Regions from separate parts of the Geobacillus sp. DSP4a genome, predicted to be linked through region 1. Evidence: predicted binding sites of a transcription regulator. Region 1 holds the regulator's gene; the other holds the start of a gene.
The links. The regulator CtsR, encoded in region 1, represses protease genes until heat stress. The targets are predictions, from matches to a motif close to ATGGTCAATAAAGGTCAAACA.
Positions count from the first base shown of each region.

Region 2: a site for CtsR is predicted at 5,882-5,902, ahead of ETC02_RS09100 (ATP-dependent Clp protease ATP-binding subunit). Genes of this name have one in related genera too.

Region 1 covers NZ_SDLD01000020.1:68-7,293, reverse strand. The annotation lists gene ETC02_RS08625 (PIN/TRAM domain-containing protein) at 1-373, opposite strand, end outside; gene radA (DNA repair protein RadA) at 660-2,033, opposite strand; gene clpC (ATP-dependent protease ATP-binding subunit ClpC) at 2,109-4,544, opposite strand; gene mcsB (protein-arginine kinase McsB) at 4,541-5,632, opposite strand; gene mcsA (protein-arginine kinase activator protein McsA) at 5,637-6,185, opposite strand; gene ctsR (transcriptional regulator CtsR) at 6,200-6,661, opposite strand; rRNA gene rrf (5S ribosomal RNA) at 6,952-7,068, opposite strand; partial or broken rRNA gene ETC02_RS08590 (23S ribosomal RNA) at 7,161-7,226, opposite strand, start outside.
Region 2 covers NZ_SDLD01000021.1:18,518-25,743, forward strand. The annotation lists gene ETC02_RS09070 (GerAB/ArcD/ProY family transporter) at 1-593, opposite strand, end outside; gene ETC02_RS09075 (Ger(x)C family spore germination protein) at 620-1,705, opposite strand; gene ETC02_RS09080 (spore germination protein) at 1,717-3,231, opposite strand; gene ETC02_RS17500 (hypothetical protein) at 3,372-3,575, shown strand; gene ETC02_RS09090 (YkvI family membrane protein) at 3,750-4,796, opposite strand; gene ETC02_RS09095 (FixH family protein) at 4,957-5,703, opposite strand; gene ETC02_RS09100 (ATP-dependent Clp protease ATP-binding subunit) at 5,971-7,226, shown strand, end outside.

The DNA of each region.
Region 1 (7,226 bases):
AATAGCCAAGCAAGATCGTCAAAAAAATCGGCAGCACCGTGTTCAACACTTGAATTCGAAACGATTGCAGCGGCATGACGACCAAAAACGCAATAATAAGACCAAAAATCAGCCCGAGGCTGCCAAACAGCACGTCAGCAGCAGGCGCCCTTACCAATGTTTCCTCGACCCAGCGCACCATGTCCACAACATAATCCACAAGCCAAAACGTCAACAAAAAGAAAAGAACAGCGCCCAACACCGCCAACGTATAGGAATTATGGATGAGCGGCATGCCGCTTACATTCAACAGCGCAAGCAAATCAGGCAAAAACATGGCGCCCAGCGTTCCGCCTACGGCGAGAAAAAATAGTTGTACGACACGTTTGACCATCGGCTCATCTTCACCTCCCTATCTAACATTATAAACAGTTTCCAATGTTTGAAACCAACCGAAACCCAATTTTTAACCATTTTTGAACATTCGACATCCGCTTGTAACAATTCGCGCTGGACGCCCGTGCACAGCGGAAGGACGTTGCCCCCCTATATATATTTACGTTGTTCGAAACAAAAAGGTTCGGTCATTTCATGCAAAACATGATCGGGGCGGAGCAAGAGGATGCTTTAGCGAGCGCCCCCAGCCGTTTCCTATTTGCCCGTTCCCCCGAAGAAAGCGTTCAAATCATCGTGTGCTCGAGCGCCTCGGCCACATGGGAAACGCCGATCACCTGAACGCTTGCCGGCGGCTGCCAACCTGCCAAATTGTTTTTCGGTACAATGACACGGGAAAAACCTAGTTTGACAGCCTCTTGCACACGCTGTTCAATGCGGGAGACACGCCGCACTTCCCCGGTCAACCCGACTTCACCGATAATGACGTCGGCCGGATTGGTCGGCCGATCGCGAAAGCTTGAGGCGATGCTGACGGCGATGGCTAGGTCAATGGCCGGCTCATCAAGCTTCACTCCGCCCGCCACCTTCAAATAGGCATCTTGGTTTTGCAACAGCAGCCCGACCCGCTTTTCCAATACGGCCATAAGCAACGACACGCGGTTATGATCGAGGCCGGTCGCCATCCGCCTCGGGTTGCCGAAGCTTGTCGGCGAAACGAGCGCTTGAATTTCCACCAGAACCGGGCGCGTCCCTTCCATGGCCGCCACCACCGTCGAACCCGCCACCCCGTGCGATCGCTCTTCCAAAAACACTTCGGACGGATTTTCCACTTCCCGCAGCCCGATGTCGCGCATTTCAAAAATACCGATTTCATTCGTCGAACCGAAGCGGTTTTTCACCGCCCGCAAAATGCGGTACGTATGATGCCGCTCCCCCTCAAAATAAAGGACGGTATCGACCATATGCTCGAGAATGCGCGGCCCGGCGATCGCCCCTTCTTTCGTCACATGGCCGACGATAAAAATGGCGACGCCTTTTGTTTTGGCGATTTTCATCAACTCAGCGGTGCACTCGCGCACTTGGGCGACACTGCCCGGCGCTGACGTAATATCCGTCCGGTACACCGTCTGGATTGAATCAATCACGACACAGGCGGGCTGAATCGTTTCAATCGCTGATACAATATATTCCAAATTCGCCTCCGCTAACACATACAGATGATCGGACTCGGCGCGAAGGCGCCCAGCGCGCAGTTTTACCTGTTTGACGGATTCCTCGCCCGATACATACAACACTGTATGCCTAGCCGCCGCCAGTTGCGCTGAGGCCTGCAGCAACAGCGTCGACTTGCCGATGCCGGGGTCGCCGCCGATTAAGACGAGCGACCCTTTGACGATCCCCCCACCGAGCACGCGATTGAACTCTGCACTGTTCGTTTCGATGCGCGGCTCTTGCACCGCGGCAACGGCGGTAATCGGAACCGGTTTAGCGGACCCGGACGGCTCCGAATGGAGAAACGCCCCTCGCACAGCGGTTCTGACCGGCTCGATTTCCTCGACGAATGAGTTCCACGTTTGGCATCCCGGGCAGCGGCCGAGCCACTTCGCCGATTCGTATCCGCACTCTTGGCAAACAAATTTCGTCTTCTTTTTCGCCATTGAACTAACCCTTTCTCTCTTGTGTTCCATATGGAAAAAAGGTATGGGCAGCATCGTGCCGCATACCTTTTTTCATCACATCACGGCCTGTTTTGCCAATACGACAAATTCCCCATCTTTCACATCAACGACCACTTTTTGTCCTTTGGCGATCGTGCCTTTTAACAGTTCTTCGGACAAACGGTCTTCAATATGTTTTTGCAAAGCGCGGCGCAACGGGCGAGCCCCGTATTCCGGATCGAAACCTTCAGCAGCGATTTTCTCAATCGCCGCCTCCGTCAATTCAAGGTCAATATCTTGCTCTTTCAGCCGTTTCACCAGCGTATCAGCCATCAGACGGACAATTTGTTTTAGATGGTCTTTTTCAAGCGAATGGAAGACGATAATTTCATCGATCCGGTTCAAAAACTCCGGACGGAACGCTTTTTTCAGCTCATCCATGACCTTGCTTTTCATGTCTTTGTATTGCTGGTTTCCATCCTGGATGTTAAAGCCGACATACTTGTTCCGCTTCAAAGCATCCGCGCCGACGTTCGATGTCATAATGATGATCGTGTTGCGGAAGTCAACCGTCCGCCCTTTCGAGTCAGTCAACCGCCCGTCTTCGAGCACCTGCAGCAAGATGTTAAACACGTCCGGATGCGCTTTTTCCATCTCATCCAACAGAACGACCGAGTATGGCTTGCGGCGCACTTTTTCGGTCAGCTGGCCGCCTTCTTCGTAGCCGACATACCCCGGCGGCGAACCGATGAGCCGCGATGTCGAGTGTTTTTCCATATACTCGGACATATCGATGCGAATGAGGGCATCTTCATCTCCAAACATTGCCTCGGCCAATGCACGGGCCAATTCCGTTTTCCCGACGCCGGTCGGGCCGAGGAAAATGAACGAACCGATCGGGCGTTTCGGGTCTTTGAGGCCAGCCCGGGCGCGGCGCACCGCTTTGGCCACCGCTTTGACCGCCTCGTCTTGGCCGACGACGCGCGAATGCAAAATTTCTTCCAGTTTCAACAGCCGCTCGGTTTCCGTCTCGGCCAGCTTCGATACCGGAATCCCGGTCCAACTCGAGACGACCGCGGCAATGTCTTCGACCGTCACTTCCAAATTTTCTTGGCCTTGTTTTTCTTTCCACGCACGTTTCGTTTCTTCAAGCTCTTCACGCAGCCGCTGCTCCATATCACGCAGCGACGCCGCTTTTTCAAATTCTTGGCTTTGCACGGCCGCATCTTTCTCTTTTCGCACTTCTTCAAGCTTTTGCTCCAGTTCTTTCAGTTTCGGCGGCGCCGTGAACGAACGGAGACGCACTTTCGAGCAAGCTTCATCAATCAAGTCGATCGCTTTATCCGGCAGGAACCGGTCGGTAATATACCGGTCGGAAAGTTTGACTGCCTGAATGATCGCCTCATCGGAAATCGAGACGCGATGATGCGCTTCATACCGGTCGCGCAGCCCTTTTAAAATTTGAATCGACTCTTCAACTGTCGGCTCATCGACGTGAATCGGCTGGAAGCGGCGCTCGAGCGCAGCATCTTTCTCAATGTATTTGCGGTATTCATCAAGCGTTGTCGCACCGATACATTGCAATTCTCCACGCGCCAAGGCCGGCTTTAAAATGTTCGATGCGTCGATGGCCCCTTCGGCTCCGCCAGCGCCGATTAACGTATGGAGTTCATCGATGAACAAAATGATATTGCCCGCCTGGCGAATTTCGTCCATCACTTTTTTCAGCCGGTCTTCAAATTCGCCGCGGTATTTCGTCCCGGCGACGACCGTCCCCATATCGAGCGTCATGACCCGTTTGTCGCGCAGCGTTTCCGGCACTTCGTTGTTGACGATTTGCTGGGCCAATCCTTCCGCGATCGCTGTTTTTCCAACCCCCGGTTCACCGATGAGCACCGGGTTGTTTTTTGTCCGTCGGCTCAACACTTCAATGACACGCTGAATTTCTTTGCTGCGGCCGATGACCGGATCAAGCCGCCCTTCGCGGGCAATCGCCGTCAAATCGCGGGCAAGGCTGTCAAGCGTCGGCGTGCTTACATGCGAAGCCCCCCCACCGCCGTGACCCGATACCGATTCATTGCTGCCGAGCAGTTGCAACACTTGTTGGCGCGCCTTGTTCAAGCTCACCCCGAGGTTGTTCAGCACGCGAGCGGCCACGCCTTCCCCCTCGCGGATCAAACCAAGCAAAATATGCTCCGTGCCGACATACGAATGGCCAAGTTTCCTCGCTTCGTCCATTGACAGCTCGATCACTTTTTTCGCCCGCGGCGTGTAATGGAGCGTATGGGACACTTCATTGCCGCGGCCGATGAGCGATTCGACTTCTTTTTGGATTTTATCCGGGCCAAGTCCAAGCGCCATGAGCGCTTTAGCAGCGATTCCTTCCCCCTCACGGATCAGCCCAAGCAAAATATGTTCGGTTCCGATATTGTTATGGCCGAGGCGGATGGCTTCCTCTTGCGCCAACGCCAGCACTTTTTGCGCCCGTTCCGTAAATCTGCCAAACATCATCGTTCATCACCCTCCATCTTTCTTCGTGTTTCCATCCTTAAGCGTTCCCGAATCAACGCCGCCCGGCGGACATCCCGTTCCTCAGGGCGAAGCACCCCTCCGGCATATTGTTGCAAAAATCCTGGCTGCGTCAAAATCATCAGCTCATTTAAAATGTTGCGCGGGACGTTTTTGATATATCCTAAATCGATCCCTAAACGCACATCCGACAGGCATTGCGCCGCCTCCTTTGAATCGATGACGCGGCAGTTGGCCAATATGCCGTATGAACGGAATACCTTGTCTTCTAATTGTATGCCCAACGTTTTCACTAATGCCTGGCGAGCCGCCCTTTCTTGGGCGATGAGCTGCTCAACGATCGTATGCAAATCAGCGACAATATCTTCTTCTGATTTTCCGAGCGTAATTTGGTTCGAAATTTGGAAAATGTTCCCTAAAGCCTCACTTCCTTCCCCGTACGTGCCGCGGACGACGAGTCCCAACTGGTTGATGGCAGGGATGATGCGGTTGATCTGCTGCGTCAGCACCAGCGCCGGAAGATGCATCATCACCGACGCCCGCAACCCTGTTCCGACGTTCGTCGGACAGCTCGTTAAGTAACCAAGCCGTTCATCGAACGCATAGTTGACATGCCCTTCAATCCAATCATCCAACTCGCTCGCCGCCTCAAGCGCCTCGGCAAGCTGAAGCCCTGGAAACAGACACTGAATGCGGATATGGTCTTCCTCGTTGATCATAATGCTGATTTCCTCATTTTCCGAAAGCAGGCAGGCGCCAAACGGCGAATCTTCAGCCAAATGCGGGCTGATTAAGTGCTTTTCCACCAATACCCGTTTTTCAATCGGTTGAAGCTCCGACATTTTCAACAGTTCAAACCGTCCCGCTTCCCCATACGGACGATGGACGAACGCGCGCTCAAACAAGGCAACGATTTGTTTCGCCTCTTCGCTGCTAAACAGCGTTGGGAAACGAAAATCAACAATATTGCGCGCCAGCCGGATGCGGCTGCTCAACACGATGTCCGAATTCGGCCCCTCCTGGCTCATCCAAGCGCTGACCGCTGTGTTGAAAAACTTTCCAAATGACATACCGCTACATCTCCCCCTCTCCACGTCGGCGAAGTTCGTCCTCTAACGAACGAATCTGGTCGCGCACCTCGGCCGCCCGCTCAAATTCCTCGCGGGCAACTAATTCCTGAAGCTTTTGTTTCAACGTGGCCAGCTGCTTCCGCAAATGGAGGACGCCGCCTTTTCGCTTCGGAATTTTCCCTGAATGAGCAGTATTTCCGCTATGAAGCCGTTTTAAAATCGGCGGAAGGTAACGGGCAAACGTCCGATAGCAGTCGGCGCAACCGAACCGCCCAATTTGCGTAAACTGGTGGTATGTCATTTGGCACGTCTCGCATTGAAGCAAATCCGGATTCGGGAACGAATTGGCCGTCACTTCTTTCATCGGAGCTTGAAAGTTGAGAAGCCCCGCTAACAAATTGTTGAGCGGAAAGTCGTCATGGCCATAGAGCATAAACGTATGACCATGTTCTTTGGCGCATTGCTCGCAAAGGTGAAATTCCGTTTTTTCCCCGTTGACTATTTTCGTAAAATGCATCGTCGCCGGGCGTTGCTTGCATTCTTGGCAAATCAATGCCTCCCCCTCCCCTACTTATACTTTAGCGACGTCAGCATCGCCTTTAACATGCGCGCCCGCAGTTCATCCCGTTCGGGCAAATCGATATATAAAACGGAGCGATCCATCACGCTCAACATCATTTTCGCTTCCCGCTCCGAAATCACCTTTTCTTCCATAAGTCGTTTTATCACATCTTCGGCGCTCGACTGGCTGATGCGGTGGTCGATCAGCTCGAGCAACTGGTCAATCAGCTGCGCCTCGCTTTTCGTCTTTACTTTCATAATGCGGATATAGCCGCCGCCACCGCGCTTGCTTTCAACAATATATCCGCGCTCGAGCGTGAATCTCGTGTTGATGACATAGTTGATTTGCGAGGGAACACATTTGAATTTATTAGCAATTTCACTTCGTTTAATTTCAACGATGTCTTGGTCGCTCATATTGAGTACTTGCTTCAAATATTGCTCGATAATGTCGGAAATGTTTGGCACTCTACCTCCCACCTTCCTCACAACCAAGCTGCTTGGCGGTCAAGCTGCTCCCTGCCCAATAATAAACGGGCATTCCTTGGGAGGAAGCATCACCGCCATCTTGTTGACTTTGACTATATTTGACCTTGATTTTACTATACAATGTATGACGAAAAATTGCAAGGGCTACCGAAACAAGGGAGACTATCTATAGAATATCCGTTTTTTCGCCCAGTAAAACGCTTCTCGGTCAGATAAACGAAAAAGCACGCTTTTTCTCCTAATGAAGAAAAAGGCGTGCTTTCTGCTTAGCCTAGCAGCGACCTACTCTTGCAGGGGCGCTGGCCCCAACTACCATCGGCGCTGGAGGGCTTAACTTCCGTGTTCGGGATGGGAACGGGTGTTTCCCCTCCGCTATCACCACTAGGCCATATGAGGTTGTCAGGAATTCGTTCCCTGAAAACTAGATAACCGTTTTGGGAAGAAGCCGGGGCGAACCGCTCGCCTCCACTTTTCTTGTTAGGTTAAGCCCTCGATCGATTAGTATCCGTCAGCTCCACGTGTCGCCACGCTTCCACCTCGGACC
Region 2 (7,226 bases), on a different contig from region 1:
GGCAGCACCATCTCTTTCGATGCTTTTGCCAATTGCCCAAACGAATGGTCGAACACCGGCAATAAATTCCGGTATTGAGCATACTCAAGCGGAAAGAAAACCATCGGAAAAATCGTCAACAGCGGAGTCACCACCCCCCAAACGCATAAGCCGACAACGACGCGAAACCCGCCGGAGACGACATAATACGTCATCAGCAAAAACATAAGGCTGAACTGCCACACCCCCATCAACGGGAACACCCATACTTTAATGATTTCAATGTATGATTGAAGCACCATAAACGCCGCCAACGCGTAGTAAAAAAGAAGTCCAAGGCTCAGCACCCCGCCGATCCACCGCCCGAAGTACTGTTCATGAAGCGACACGAGGTCTCCGCCTGATGGCAAATGCGACAGCAGCCGATACATGAGCCAAATCAACACGTGCGCCGACAGCCCGGCCATTAAGACTGCCATCCAGGCATCCTGCCCCACCTCTTTCATCAGTGGACGCTGAAAATTGAGTGCCCCGACCCCAACTTGCGTAGCATGAATGACAAAAAACACAAGAAACGGGGAGATGAGAAACCGTTCCTGAATGGCCTGCTTCATCCTAATCCCTCCTCATGTTCCCCGTCTTATTCGCCAATACCGGTATGGACGATATCCACCGTGACGTGCGGGCGGATGTCTAGATCCGGGTATTCACGGTAAAACGCGTCGGAATCCCAATGTCTTGTCACACCGCGAACAAAATCGCCGATGCCGAGCGGGTCAATCCGTTTTTTCTGAAAATAACGGAATAACCGACGCATATTATGCTCCAATTCGTTTTGCATTTTTTTCTTCACATCAGCAAACAAATCTTGATCCGGCTGATCGAGCCATGACGGGTAATCCCGCACCGACGCATGGATATGGACGAACACATCAAGCACATGGCGGCTTCCATCACGCTTCCATTCATATTTCGACTTCGCCCATAAGTTTTGCAGCATCACCCGATCCTCGCCCTGTTTCCCGCGATTCCCAATCTTCAGCTGGTAGACGCCGTTTTTCGTTTCTCCAAGCAAAATTTTCATTAAAAACGAATCACGCAAACTCACATGCCCCACGTATCGGTCGTCGCGAAACAACGCGACCCCTTCAAGCTTGACGAAATCTCCTTTTTTCTCAAAATACGGCAAAAACGGATCGCTGCCTGGGGAAAAATAGCGATACAAAAACAAGTGCAAATTCGTTTTCGGCAAGTTCATCGACTGCTCATTCTGCTCCACCAGATTCGGCAAATACAACGTATCGCTCAGCGTCGTGTTCGCCGCGATTTTCAGCAGCTCCTTCGCGCTTTCTTCCGCCACGCCAAGCAGCAAATGACTGCCGACTTTGTTGTTGCGCGCGAGGCTGTGCGTAATTTGCGTCACCCCCCGCCTGGCAAACTCCTTGCCGAACAAAATCAAGCGCAGCTGCCCTTCCTCAACCGGCAGCGCGGATTTCGATGACAGGCGCGGAATCAAGTCGTAGACCGTCGGCGACGTCGTCGTCAGCATATTCGGCTTTGTCATCGGCCCTTGCTTGAACGTCGGGTACACCGCGGTGCCCGTGTAGCGGCCGTTCTCGAAATCATACCCCATCTGTTGGATAATTTGAATTTCATCAATCGGCCGCGAACTGGCGCAGCCGCCAAGCAACAGCAGCGCACCGAGCCATAGAAGCCCACGCCTCATCACGATCCCCCTTACTCATCAATATCGCGTTTTTGCTTCGCCGCATTCGGATCGTAACGAAACCGCGACCGCGGACGAAGAAACATCGGCCGCTCCGCCGTTTCACTGTATGGCGAACGAACGAATGTATCGCGGAAGCTGCGCACACGAAATGGATAAAACGGCAGCAAATACGGATAGCCAAACGACTGCAGCCGCCCTAAATGAATGAGCAGCCCGCAGACGGCAAAGATAATGCCGATCCCGCCCCAACATGCAGCAAACAAAATAAACGGAAACCGAATGAACCGGATCGTGTTGGACATTTTGAAAATCGGCGTTGTAAACGAAGCGAGCGCCGCCAACGCGACGACAATCAACAAAATCGTACTCGTCAGCCCGGCATCAACGGTTGCTTGCCCGATGACAATCCCGCCGACAATCCCGAGCGTTTGTGCGACTTTCGTCGGCAGCCGCGCCCCGGCCTCGCGCAACAGCTCAATCGTAATTTCCAAAAACAGCACCTCGAGCACCGGAGGGAACGGCACGTTCGAGCGGGAATAAATGATCGGGCCGAGCAAGTCTTCGGGAATCATTTCATAATGATACGTCAGCACCGCCACATAAATCGGCGACGCCAACACCGAGAACGCAACGCCGAAAAACCGGATGAGCCGGAAAAACGTGCCGAGCACCCATGGCAAATAATAGTCTTCCGGCGACGTAAAAAAATCGAAAAGAGCGGCGGGGCCAATCACGGCATACGGGGAGCCGTCGCAAAAAATGGCCACCTGACCCGACACAAGCGCATAGATGGTCCGGTCGATCCGCTCGGTCGAGATAAAAAGAGGAAACGGCGTCCGTGAATTGTCCGCAAGCAGCTGATCCAAAATGGCGTTGTCAAACACGACGTCAAAATGAATGGACTCAAGCCGCTGCGTCACCGTTTGAACGACTTCCGGATTGGCGACGCCATCGATGTAGGCGATGACCACTTTCGTTTTCGACACCGAACCAATCGACATTTCCCGAAAGACAAGATTCGGCGTCACCACTTGCCGGCGGATGAGATGCAAGTTGACCCCGACGTTTTCCACAAATCCGACTTTCGGTCCGACGACGCTGAATTCGTTTTCCGAATCATTGTTTTCCCGAAGCCCTAAATTTTCGGCGGCGGCGCTCATGAGCGCCGCTTTGTTTGGCTGCTCGCGGAAGGTGACCGCGACAAACCCTTTCAGCACCTTCTCTTCAATCAGTGCCGTATCTTCGCTCACCTCAATGCGCTGAATCGGCACGATTTGCTGCAAGTCTTCCAAACGGACAGTTGGATGGTTTGGAATGTCGTTTTGCAAATGGCAAAGAATCCGCTCTTGCAGCACTTGCGGATCGACGAGTGAATCAAAATAATAAATCGACAGCTCCTTGCCTCCCACAACAAACGACACTTCGACAAAATCGCTCGATTGCCGCAGCGTTTCCCAAAGCTGCGAAATGGGCCGCTGAGGGGGGCGTTTTTTCTTTTTTTTCCAAAATGAGAATAAACCCACGAACATCCCCTCGCCTTTCCGTTTACGGCATAGTCTCCCAACCGATCGATATTTTTATGCATCCCCCTTTCATCCTATTGATTCGACAAAATCTTCTATATATTATTGAAAATAGACAAATGAAAAAAGGAGAATCGTCTATGAGCGAACTGACGAAACAGCGTCGGTCGAAACGAGCGTTGAAAAAAGTGACAGAAACGGCGGACTTTTCCGATATGGTGCAAGAGACGGCGGCGGGGCTCGAGCGGCAAACACTCGCTCTTCATGAACTGGCGGGAGAAGCTGACGCCCTGGCCGCCGCAGCCCGCAATTTGGAAGCGATGATCGCCCGTTTTCGCTCGTAATCATGCTTTCAACATCCGCATGCGGGAGGACCATCTCGAAAAAAGCCCCCGTTTTGCGAAATGCAATGAAAGCGAGGGAATGCCTATTGGGTGGGCGGTGTACGGAAAAACAATAAGCCCTTTCACCCCCCGCACCAGAACAGAAGAGGCAGGGAAAGCGAAAGGGCCTGTTTGCTAACGCGGCAGCTTGCGGCGCCAAAGGAGCCACAATAACATCAGGCTCATGTAGCCAAACAGCGGATAAAGAAACGACAACAACTCCCCATAGCGAAACGGGCTGACCGCGGTAAACACCAACACGAGCAGCACGCCGATCCCTTTTCCACTGATCGGCACCCAAATGCGCGCTTGACGGGCAAGCCCAAACAAGCCGCCGATGACCGAGGTAAAAATTTCTCCGTAAATGACGACGACATACAACCAATACAGCATGGCAAAAAACGCACGAACTACTTCGGCCATCGGAATATCGTAACCATCCTTTTGCGGAAACGACAGCAACACAATATGGTTGAGAAGCAACAACCCTGTTAGGATCCCCCCACCCAACATCGCCCCGCGCTTCACCGCCCGCTCACTGGCCGCTTCGCGGGCAACGGGCACCAACACCGCTTGCGCCATCGCCAAGTTAAACGCCGCATACGAAAACGGGGACAACATTGCCTTCAGTGAATAATCCGATGCCGCTATATCCGGTCGGCATAAGTCGCCAGCCATCATCATTTTGATCCATACGGCAACGCTCAAGATCATCATCATCGGCACGACGAACACGTTGACGCCAAACAATCCTTTGCGGTCAAGCAGCATGACCAAAAGCGCCAACCCGAGCGTCAGCGTGACGCCCGCCTGCCTCGGCCAGCCGATCTGCTCTTCAAACACGGCACCCGCCCCGGCGATCATCACCGCCGTCACCCCCGCGATCATCACCGTCATCACGAGCGTCACAAACGGGCTCAACATGTTCCCGAACAAATAGCGATTCAATTCATCATATGACGCGGCTCCAATGCGGCGCGCCATCACCATTAGGCGCGCGCCGCCCCATATAAACAAACAACCGCTGATGATGATGCCCACCGTTCCAGCCGTCCCATAACGAGTGAAAAATTCCATAATCTCTCTTCCGGTCGCAAATCCTGCCCCAATCACCGTTCCAACGTAAACAGCAGCGATTTGCCACGCCTCCGACCACTCGTGTCTCTTGCCCAAATCCTCCATCTCCCTCTCTTGTCCGTTGCTTTTCCATATATATGTATATGTCCGGCATGGACAAGAAAGACGACAGAACGAAAAAAGAAGGCATCCGAGACAAGATGCCTTCTCACACACCGCAAACTCTCTTCATTAATATGGCATGCGATGTGAAATCGCGTTTCCATCAATGAACCGTCACGTGTTCGACTTGATGTTCGTGCAGCCCGCCGCTTCCTTCGACGTGCACTTTCACCGAATACGTTCCTTTGTTGGCAAACGTGGCCATGGCTTCGTACTCGCCGTTTCCTTTTTCCTTTGCATCGACAAATTCATGCTTATTGTCCGCCTGCCAAATCTCAAAACGAACGGTCGCACCTGTCAACGGCTTCCCATCTTTGGAGAGGCGGACGGTCAACGCCGCCGGTTTTCCGGCTTCGAACGAACGGGACGACAGCGAAATGGCGACGGCGCCATGATGGTGTTCTTCAGCACTGCCTTGGGAATTTTCGCGCGCACCGTCGGCCGTCGCCGCCTGTTCCGGGCTGCCGGCGACAATATCTTTCTTCGGCATGTTATGCATGTCGCGCGCCGTCACATGGGCGACGACCGAATATGTTCCCGCTTCGGTGAACGTTTTTTCCACCGAGTATCGGCCGTCGCCGTCATGCTTCGCTTCAAGCATTTCCCGCTCGTCGCTTCCATGCTTCCATACTTCAAACTTGACTTCGTTCGCATCGTCTACTTTTTCGCCGCCGTACGTCACGACGCAGGCGAGCTTGGTCGGTTTGTTCAAATCGATATGATCCGGCGCATCGATTTTCACGTCAAGCACGGCCGGCGTCTCGGCTTGCTTGTTGTGATTTGTACAAGCAGCCATGATCATCATCCCCAAAAGTACAACAGCAAACGCGAAACCAACCTGTCTTCTCATCTTCACCTTTCTCCTTTTTCCTTCAAATTCATGATCATCATGAGCACCAAAGACGGAGTCTTTTCCGCCTCTTTTTCTGTTTTTCACTTTATCATAGTTTTGCCGCACCTACATTAGTATTCACCATTTTTTCAAAAACATTTCATCGTTATCACAATTTTTTTGTACAAAACACTTGAAAGTCAAAAAAGGTCAAAGTATAATAAAGTCGGAAGGTCAAAGAAAGTCAAAGTCAAATCCCGAATAAGAGAAAAGGGGGTATGTCTCATGCTATGCCAAGCATGCCAACAACGTGAAGCAACAGTGTTTGTCAACTTGCAATGGAACGGGGAAAAACAACAACTTCACCTGTGCCATGAATGCTATGAAAAGCAAAAACAACAACTGTCCATTCCGATGAACTTCGGCTTTTCACCGTTTTCCTTTGATGACTTCTTTACTAGCCCGTTCACAGCCGCCAACGCCGGAATGAGCGCGCCGAAAACGATGGCGAAGCGCCCGCAAAGCCATGGCGGTGGATTTTTGGATCAATTCGGCCGCAACTTGACGCAAATGGCGAAAGCGGGCTTGATCGATCCGGTCATCGGCCGCGACAAAGAAATCGCCCGCGTGATCGAAATTTTAAACCGCCGCAACAAAAACAACCCGGTGTTGATCGGGGAGCCGGGCGTCGGGAAAACAGCCATCGTTGAAGGGCTGGCGCTGAAAATCGCCGAAGGGCAAGTGCCGGAAAAACTATTGAACAAAGACGTGTACTTGCTTGACGTGGCGTCGCTTGTCGCCAACACCGGCATCCGCGGTCAATTTGAAGAGCGGATGAAACGGCTCATCGCCGAATTGCAAGAGCGGAAAAACATCATCTTGTTCATTGACGAAATCCACCTGCTCGTCGGCGCTGGCGCCGCTGAAGGCTCGATGGACGCCGGCAATATTTTAAAACCGGCGCTCGCCCGCGGGGAACTGCAAGTCGTTGGGGCGACGACGCTCAAAGAATACCGGCAAATTGAAAAAGACGCGGCTCTTGAGCGCCGCTTCCAACCGGTCATCGTCCACGAGCCGACCGTTGAGGAAGCGATCGCCATCTTAAAAGGCATCCAGCCGAAATACGAACAATTCCACCATGTCCGCTATACGGATGAAGCGATCGAAGCGTGCGTGAAACTGTCGCACCGCTACATTCAAGACCGCTTCCTCCCGGACAAAGCCATCGACTTGCTTGACGAGGCCGGCTCGAAAGCGAACTTGCGCCTCGGTCCGACCGATGAAAAACAACTGCAAGAGCGGTTGATCCAAATCGCGAAAGAAAAAGAACAAGCGGCGAAAGAAGAAAACTACGAATTGGCGGCGAAACTGCGCGATGAAGAGCTGAAGCTCGAAAAACAACTCGAGCAAGGCGTCAACCAAGAACGCCCTGTCGTCGATGCCGCCGACATCGAACAAATCATCGCCGAGAAAACCGGCATCCCGGTCGGCAAGCTGCAAGCCGATGAAAAAGAAAAAATGAAACATCTCGAAGAACACTT